Regions from separate parts of the Paenibacillus sp. FSL L8-0638 genome, predicted to be linked through region 1. Evidence: a T-box and tRNA genes for the amino acid it is inferred to sense, from the RefSeq annotation. Region 1 holds a T-box; the other holds one or more tRNA genes.

Evidence for each region. The T-box of region 1 lies ahead of MKY35_RS20010 (valine--tRNA ligase). A T-box ahead of a tRNA ligase gene usually reads a tRNA of that ligase, here a tRNA-Val.
Region 2: it encodes a tRNA-Val, which carries the amino acid that the T-box ahead of MKY35_RS20010 (valine--tRNA ligase) is inferred to sense. The anticodon was not compared.

Annotation. Positions count from the first base shown of each region.
Region 1 covers NZ_CP151960.1:4,516,641-4,521,074, reverse strand. Annotated here, with positions in the region: gene MKY35_RS20020 (RluA family pseudouridine synthase) at 1-73, shown strand, start outside; gene MKY35_RS20015 (LysM peptidoglycan-binding domain-containing protein) at 200-1,531, shown strand; T-box leader at 1,603-1,887, shown strand; gene MKY35_RS20010 (valine--tRNA ligase) at 1,940-4,434, shown strand, end outside.
Region 2 covers NZ_CP151960.1:3,647,383-3,651,816, forward strand. Annotated here, with positions in the region: gene MKY35_RS16175 (DUF1292 domain-containing protein) at 7-312, opposite strand; gene MKY35_RS16180 (hypothetical protein) at 392-949, opposite strand; gene MKY35_RS16185 (MBL fold metallo-hydrolase) at 1,151-1,909, shown strand; gene MKY35_RS16190 (DUF3892 domain-containing protein) at 2,018-2,254, opposite strand; gene MKY35_RS16195 (GNAT family N-acetyltransferase) at 2,342-2,785, opposite strand; tRNA gene MKY35_RS16200 (tRNA-Val) at 2,928-2,999, shown strand; gene nirD (nitrite reductase small subunit NirD) at 3,248-3,577, opposite strand; gene nirB (nitrite reductase large subunit NirB) at 3,590-4,434, opposite strand, start outside.

The sequences.
Region 1 (4,434 bases):
GCTGAGTGGCGAAACGATTACTGTTGAGGATGCTTGGCCGGATGATTTTCAAAAGCTGCACAAACAGCTATAAAAGATGGCATGCCTTCTATTTTGGCGCATATACTTGAACCTAGAAACGGTTTGCAATATGGAGTTTCCGTGCGCCTGACCAGAAGTCAGAGGATGTGCGGAGACTGCCCAAAGGAGGATGCCATCCTTGAACAAACAACAGAATGATCAGCCGCAAGGCTTGCGTTTTGATATTTATGAACGCATTCATTTGACGGAGGAAGCTGCCGGGATTGCTGAGTTGGAGGAAATCGAGCTTCTGCCACGCATTCAGGTTGTAACCCACGGCGACCATGCCGCTTTGCGAGGGCATTTGCTGCTGGAGGGCGTGTACCGCACACCTGAACAGTTCACGAGCGAGCTTCATCATTTGATCCCTGTGGAAATTACCATTCCGCTAAACCGCGTAGGGAGATTGGAAGATATCTCTGTCGAGATTGAAAATTTTGATGTGGACCTGCTTTCTTTACGTAGTCTAAACATTACAGGCGTTCTTTCTTTGCATGGTGTGGAAAGCTCGCACGCGGAAGAGACGGCGGTCTGGTTGGATGAGGAATTTACCGTAGTGCATGCACCTGAGCATCCGGTTCAATCCCTTTCCGCCGATGAAGAGTATCGTCAGGCAGAGGCCTATTCTACCAATGATTCGACCTCTGATTACGTTACAGATCCTGAAACCTCCTACAGTGTGCCAGTACAACAGGAGTCCGTTTCCTGGGAACAGCTGTCTGAGGACCATGGGGAACAGCAATCATCGTCGGAACAGCAAGCTTATGAGCCAGCAGTAGATCCTAACCGATTCTATGAGCCTTGGACGGGCAAAGCAGTTGAAGACAACTCTCCCGAGGTCAAACATGAGCATGGGTCTCCGGAAGTGTGGGGATTTCAGCAAAAGGAAGCATGGGCAGGGGGAAATGAGTCCAAAGTATCTTCCGCATCTCCTAATGTAAATTATGACCCTTTGCTGTCTGAACCGCATCCTGCTACGGAGTCCGAGGTCTATCTGGAGCCACAGTTGGAAGCAAGTCAAGTAGATAGCTTCGACTTCAGGCCTGAAGCGTCAGAACAGGTGAATCACGAGGCCCATGACACTTTTACTGAGGATAAGCCAGAGATGCGTGTGGCGCTTAACAGTAAAAAGGATGAAGGGGCAGACGAGCCAGACCCGGTTGTCTACTCATCATTGCTCCAATCCAGCCGTTCGGTGAAAGAAGCGGAATACCAGCAGCAATTGGAGCAGGAGCCACAGGATCAGGATCAGAAAGCCGAAGAAGAGCGGGAGAATGCCAAGTGGAAGAACCTTTTTTTTCATACACAAGATGAAACACCTTTTCGTAAGGTGCGGTTATGCATAGTACAGCGCGAGGATACACTGGAAACCATAGCTGACCGTTATCAGCTCAGCACGCGTGAGCTTCAACTGTATAACAGATTGGCGGAGCATCATGTGGAAGAAGGACAGGTATTGTACATCCCTTGATCCGGTTGCTGAAAAATGCACAGCGGGTGTTGACTATAGTCAATGGGAAATGTATGATGTGGTATAGTTATTGAAAGACTGAGATCGGGAAGAGTAGGCAGCAAGCCCTTCAGAGAGTGGAATTGCAGCGCTGTGAGGTTCCGCAGGAAGCTACTGGCCGAAGTCACCCGGGAGTCGCCTGTTTGAACGGTTCCTCATTTCATTCCTACGGAAGATAAGAGGTTCACGGTAGAATAAGGCCGGTCCGCAACCGTTATCTGCATAAAGTGTCACACCATGTGTAATGGATCAGTGGATACATACACTAGGGGTGAAACAAAGGTGGTACCGCGAGAGAACAGCCTTTCGTCCTTTGAGGATGAAGGGCTTTTTTATTTGCCAATTGAAAAATCATGGAGGTATCCTGATATGTCAGAACAAGACAACAAGACAACCTTGGAAATGCCAACAACGTACGATCCAAAATCAGCAGAACAAAAATGGTACAAAACGTGGATGGAGAAGGGCTATTTCCGCGCTGGGCAACATCCAGAGGCAGAGCCTTTTACAATCGTTATTCCACCACCGAATGTTACAGGTATGTTGCATATTGGACATGCTCTTGACTTTACTTTGCAGGATATTATTATTCGCGCCAAGCGGATGCAGGGCTATGATGCCTTGTGGCTGCCAGGGGCAGACCATGCGGGTATTGCTACCCAAACAAAGGTAGAGCAAAAGCTGCGTGAAGAAGGCCTGACACGTTATGATTTGGGCCGCGAGAAGTTTTTGGAGAAAGTGTGGGAGTGGAAGGATCTTTATCTAGATAATATCCATAACCAATGGGAAAAGATGGGCTTTTCTCTCGATTATTCTCGTGAGCGTTTTACGCTGGATGAGGGACTGTCCCAAGCGGTACGCGAGGTATTCGTTAAACTGTACAAGAAGGGTCTGATTTATCGCGGTAAACGCATCATAAACTGGGACCCTGCTGCACGTACTGCATTATCGGACATTGAGGTGGAATACAAAGAGGTGAACGGAAATCTGTATCACCTGCAATATCCACTGAAAGACGGTAGCGGATTTATTACGGTAGCCACTACACGTCCTGAAACGATGCTGGGCGATACAGCTGTAGCTGTACACCCGGAAGATGAACGCTACAAGCAAATGATCGGCAAAACGCTTGTGCTCCCAATCATCGGACGGGAAATTCCGGTCATTGCGGATGATTATGTTGATAAAGATTTCGGTAGCGGCGCGGTTAAAATTACACCGGCTCACGACCCGAATGACTTTGAAATGGGACAACGTCACCAGCTGCCACAAATTACGGTGATGGACGAAACGGGAACGATGAATGCCGAAGCAGGCAAATATCAGGGCCTTGATCGTAGCGATTGCCGTAAGCAAATCGTCACTGATCTGAAAGAGCAGGGCGTACTGATTCGTATTGAAGAGCACGTACATCAAGTAGGCCACAGCGAGCGTACTGGTGTAGTTGTAGAACCTTATCTGTCTACACAATGGTTTGTGGAAATGAAGCCTCTGGCAGCTAAAGCCATTGAAGTGCAGAAGGCTGGCAACGGGGTAAACTTTGTACCGGATCGCTTTGAACGTACTTATCTGCATTGGATTGAAAATGTGCGTGACTGGTGTATTTCCCGTCAATTATGGTGGGGACACCGTATTCCGGCTTGGTACGATGAGGATACCGGAGAAGTTATTGTATCGGCGGAGGACCCTACAACTTTGCCTGAGTATGCTGGCAGAAAGCTAAAACAGGATGAGGATGTGCTGGATACTTGGTTCAGCTCGGCTTTGTGGCCGTTTTCGACACTGGGCTGGCCTGAGCAGACAGAGGACCTCAAACGTTACTATCCGACTAATGTCTTGGTTACAGGCTATGACATTATTTATTTCTGGGTATCGCGTATGATTTTTACAGCACTCGAGTTTACGGAAGAGATTCCGTTCAAGGACGTACTTATGCACGGGTTGGTTCGTGATGCGGACGGTAGAAAAATGTCCAAATCCCTCGGCAACGGTGTTGATCCGCTCGACGTGATTGACCAATATGGTACCGATGCCATGCGTTATATGATTTCCACCAGTAGCACGCCTGGGCAAGACCTTCGTTTCCGCTGGGAGCGGGTGGAGCAGGCCCGCAACTTTGCCAATAAAATCTGGAATGCGTCACGCTTTGCGCTGATGAATCTGGAAGGCGTCACTTCGGCAGATATAGACATTATTGGTGACCTGAGCACCGCTGATCGTTGGATTCTGCATCGTCTAAACGAAACTTCACGCGACATCACGCGTCTAATAGATGCTTATGAATTTGGCGAGACAGGCCGCCTTCTGTATAACTTTATTTGGGATGATTTGTGCGACTGGTACATTGAGTTTGCGAAGCTTTCCCTATATGGCGACAACGCAGATGCGAAAAAGAAAACGCAGTCCGTACTTGCATATGTATTGGACCGGACGCTGCGCATGATTCATCCGTTCATGCCGTTTATCTCTGAGGAAATATGGCAGCATCTTCCACATGAGGGAGAAACGATTACACTGGCCGCTTGGCCTGTTTATGATCCGGCTTTTGAGGATAAGGATGCAGTTGCAGAAATGAATTTGCTGATCGACGTAATTCGCGCTGTGCGCAATATCCGTGCTGAAGTCAATGTGCCGATGAGTAAAAAAATTGAGTTGCTCATAAAACCCGGCGATCAAGCCGTTCTCGATATCATTAACCGCAATGGGGAATATGTGCGTAGATTCTGTAATACGTCTGAATTCGACGCGGGATTAGAGTTCACCGTTCCAGATAAAGCGATGACATCTATAGTTAGCGGCGCAGAGCTGTACCTGCCGCTGGCCGGACTGCTTGATATTGCCCAGGAAATCAGCAGACTGGAAAA
Region 2 (4,434 bases), 870 kb from region 1:
CCAATTCTATTCGTATTGGGCAACAAGCTCGCTATATGCAGCTTCTACACGTTTCCACTCATCTTCGTCCTCAATATTGTAAAGCACCATTTCTTCGTTTTCTTCTTCCATACGAAGAATAATGCCATCCGCTTCGGGATTGCCTCGCTCAAGCAGAAGAGCATAAACGTGATCTTCTACATCAAAGGTCTCTACCAGCACCATTTCTACATCTTTACCATTTTCATCAGTTAGCGTAAGAACCATTTCTTCATGTTCGTGGTCATGATCGTGGTTGCAGGCTTCACCGTGTTCATGTTTGTGATCACTCATGGAAATACCTACCTTCAAATTGTTTTATTTTCCCCCGTATCGTAACATGATCAAGGGTGCAGGTCAATTTGTGGTATGCCTAATTTATCGCTGTAATGACTTTTTCGGACACCAAGGTATAGCTGCCGTCTTTGCTCTCTTTAATGTAGAAACCAACCCGGTAATTCCCTGCTGTTTTGAAATCATACGTAAAGTCGTTCGTACGGAACCAGAAGTTATCCTTTTGCGCTCCTTTGATATCTTGAGACTGAATATCCTTCACGTTGCCCGAAGGGTCGGTGATCGCTACCTTCACTCCGGAGATATCTGTTTTCAAGGTATCAATTTGACTAAATACATTAAATTTCACTTTATTGCCTTTATTCACGTTACCAAACACAGTATCTCCCTTGAACAGGAACATATGCACGTTAGGCTGGTCGAAAACAACTTTTCCACCGGATGGATCAAAATTTACAAGTCCGTTAAAATCACGGATGGGCACATAGGTCTTCCCATCAATGACAACTGCACCATCTTTTGACACCTCTCCATTAATAATCAACTGCACTTGGTCCTTGGCGGATTCCGCCGAAATGGCGGTCCCTCCCATTATTGAAAAGGCCATCATTAGGGCCATCACTCTTCTCCATTTCATCACTACTAATCCCTCCATCGTCATCTGTTAAAAACCTTCTGTCGTACATTTATACCTAGCTCAGCCGCACAAGTTGCGCTGTGTTTCACAAATTGTCCAAAGTTTTTACATAAGGAGCCAAATCTTTAGTTCCAGCAGCATAGGTGGTAAAATACGACTGTAGAATGTCCTAGTACACAAAGTCTGGAGGATAGATCCATTATGAGCCTAACGATACAAATGCTTGGCACAGGCAGTGCCTTTGCCAAACATTATTACAACAACAACGCGCTGCTGGACAGCGGAGAAGGCAAACTGCTAATCGATTGTGGTACAACCGCTTCGTTAGCATTACACCAAATGCGCGTTCCTTTGCCTGAAATTGACGCCATTTTAATCACACATATTCACGCAGATCATGTCGGAGGTTTGGAGGAATTCGGTTTTCAAATGAACATTCTCCATCGTCGCAAGCCTCTACTTTATATCGCCGAACCCCTAATCCACCCTTTATGGGAGCATACACTCAAGGGCGGGATGTCACAGCAGGGTATGATTGACAAGCTTGAAGATGTATTCGAGGTAAACGTAATAACGCCTGGTGTGCCCACTACATTAGTATCCGGTATCCAGGTGGAGCTGATCCCTACACGGCATATTCCTGGTAAAAACAGTTATTCCTTATTCATAAATGACCGACTTTTTTATAGTGCAGATATGGTTTTTGACCCTGATTTGCTTCATCATCTGGTGCATGAACGAGGATGTCGGAGTATTCTGCATGAGGTTCAATTACAAGGTGCCGGAGAAGTCCATACGACGTTGAACGAGCTGCTAAGCTTGGCGCCATCTCTTCAAGAGCGGATTCATTTGATGCACTATAGTGATGATATGGAACAATTCAGGGATAAAGCTGGCGTCATGTCCTTTCTGGAACAGCAACGATTATATCAACTTGCAGAGTTGGAACGTGCAGAGTAGCATGCTAAATACAGCTTAACAATTAACAAAAAGCCGCCTGGCTATCCTTTGTAGGAAAGCCAGGCGGCTTGCTGTTCTTAAATATAATGCTAATGTTGCGAGTTAAGGTCAGAACAATGGCAGTTGATCCAGGTTATTAGAAGGATCTCCGTCGGCATCTCCCCGAATTCGTTTGCTGCCATCCTTGGCCTTGAAAACGTTAACGCCTGCAATTGAGCCTGTCTCAATCTCATTCAATGCTTGGCTATAATCTAAAATTCGACCGGTAGATGTCTGAAAAGACGTAAGGTCGCCATCCCCATTTTTACGTACTGCTGTAATTTGCTCCCGTTCTGTATTAGCCATGCTGTATCGCTCCTTATCCATAGTATAGTGGAGGAACTTTTACTAGCATGCGCATTGTACAGACTTGTATGCACCTTGCGCTGCCGACTACAACTTTTTGCGCATACGAACATGCGGTATTCCCGCATCGTCAAAAGGCTCATCTGAGATCGTCTCGTAGCCAAGCTTTTCGTAAAACTTCTCGGCTTGACATTGGGCATCTAGCAACGAGTATCTTAACCCCAATTCACGTGCACGTTCCTCCAGTGCTAGCAGTAATACACGTCCATAGCCTGCGGCACGATGCTCCTTGAGAACGGCAATACGTTGCATTTTAGCTGTATCTTCCTCATAGTATGTCAACCGACCAGTGGCCACCATTTCACCATGTTCACAAATTAGCAAATGATGGGCCGTATCTCCCAGCTTGTCATAATGGTCAATTTCTAAATCGAGAGGAACCTTTTGCTCATCGACAAACACTTTGGTACGGATCGATATTGCCTCCTGTAGCTGCTCCTCTGTTGTTACACTTATAATTTCTGCGGCCATCGCCTGTTCCCCCTATCATTAACTCCAAATTTATAAACTCACTAAATTCGAATTATATATATAAATGGTCATGAAGTACAGGCTGACTTCTATTTTTTCACTTTACATATATGGTTAATACATGATATTATCTAATAACCGAAGGACGGTAGCTCAGCGGGAGAGCATTATCTTGACAGGGTAAGGGTCATGGGTTCGATCCCCATCCGTCCTATTCGTCAAAAGCCTTGATATTCAAGGCTTTTTTTGTTTGTCTAGAGATAAATCCAGTTATCCTGTTTTTTAATCAAAATGATACTTATAAGATAAAAAAGCCGCCCGGAAAGATAGGGTCGACTTTTCTGTATACTCAGATCGTTGTAATTTAACAATGCCATTTTTTCTTCAGCAAAGCTTTTCACCTTAATCCTTCTATATATAGAAGAAAAAAAGCAGGACCTCAGCACAATACGCATAGAACTCTTAGATTACGATATAAACTGCCCCGCTCTCACCATCAATCTCCGTCGGGTAAGCAGTCACACATCCAGTATCCGGCTCTTGCACCCGGCCAGTGGAAAGGTCAACTTTCCAGTCATGGAGCGGACAATGGATTGCTGAGCCACATATCATTCCTTCGGATAACCGTCCCCCTTTGTGCGGACAACGATTCTCAAGCGCATGCACGCTGCCATTGCTCAGACGGAATACAGCTATTTCTGTATTATGAATGCGAACTGTCCTTGCTCCACGTCGGTCAATTTCGTTCAAATTAGCTATTCTGATTCTCTTGGTTGTCGTATTGGTCTCCATTTTGTCAGCCCCCTATTCCATTACTGGCTTAAGTTCCGGCAGCTGCACAAAATTTTTGCGCAGCTCTTCGTTGTGAATAATTTCGTGCCACGGATCAGTCGTCGTGCTTAATGTCTCTTCAATTCTGGTCACCAGTTGCTTCCTCGTCTCTGCATCCGAAAGTGCCTGTTTGATGGATTCCACTCCGACCCGTTCCACCCAATGGGCTGTGCGTTCGTTCCAATTGGCCTGCTCACGATAATACTGCAGATAGGCACCGGTCCATTCCATCACTTCATCCTCGGTTTTAACGGTACAAAGTAGTTCAGCTGCCCGAACCTTGATACCGCCGTTACCTCCAACGTAGATCCCCCAGCCACCGTCAATAGCAACGACGCCCAAATCCTTGATCGTCGCTTCAGCGCAGTTACGCGGGCAACCGGACACAGCCAGTTTGACTTTGGATGGAGCATTCAGACGTTCAAATACCTTTTCCAACCGGATGCCCATCCCCATAGCATCCTGAGTGCCAAAGCGGCAAAAGGTATTACCTACACACGTCTTAACCGTTCGCAGCGTCTTTCCATAGGCATATCCAGACGGCATATCCAACTCGGCCCAGATCCCTGGCAAATCCTCTTTTTTCACACCAAGCAGGTCAAGACGTTGGCCACCCGTAAATTTAACCAGAGGCACATTGTATTTCTCCGCGACAGCAGCAATTTTCTTCAGGTCGGCAGGTGAAGTAACTCCTCCATAAATGCGGGGCACGACAGAATAGGTGCCATCTTTTTGTATATTGGCATGGTACCGTTCATTCGTAAATCTGGATTCCTTCTCATCTTCATAATCCAGTGGCCATAGCATACCTAGATAAT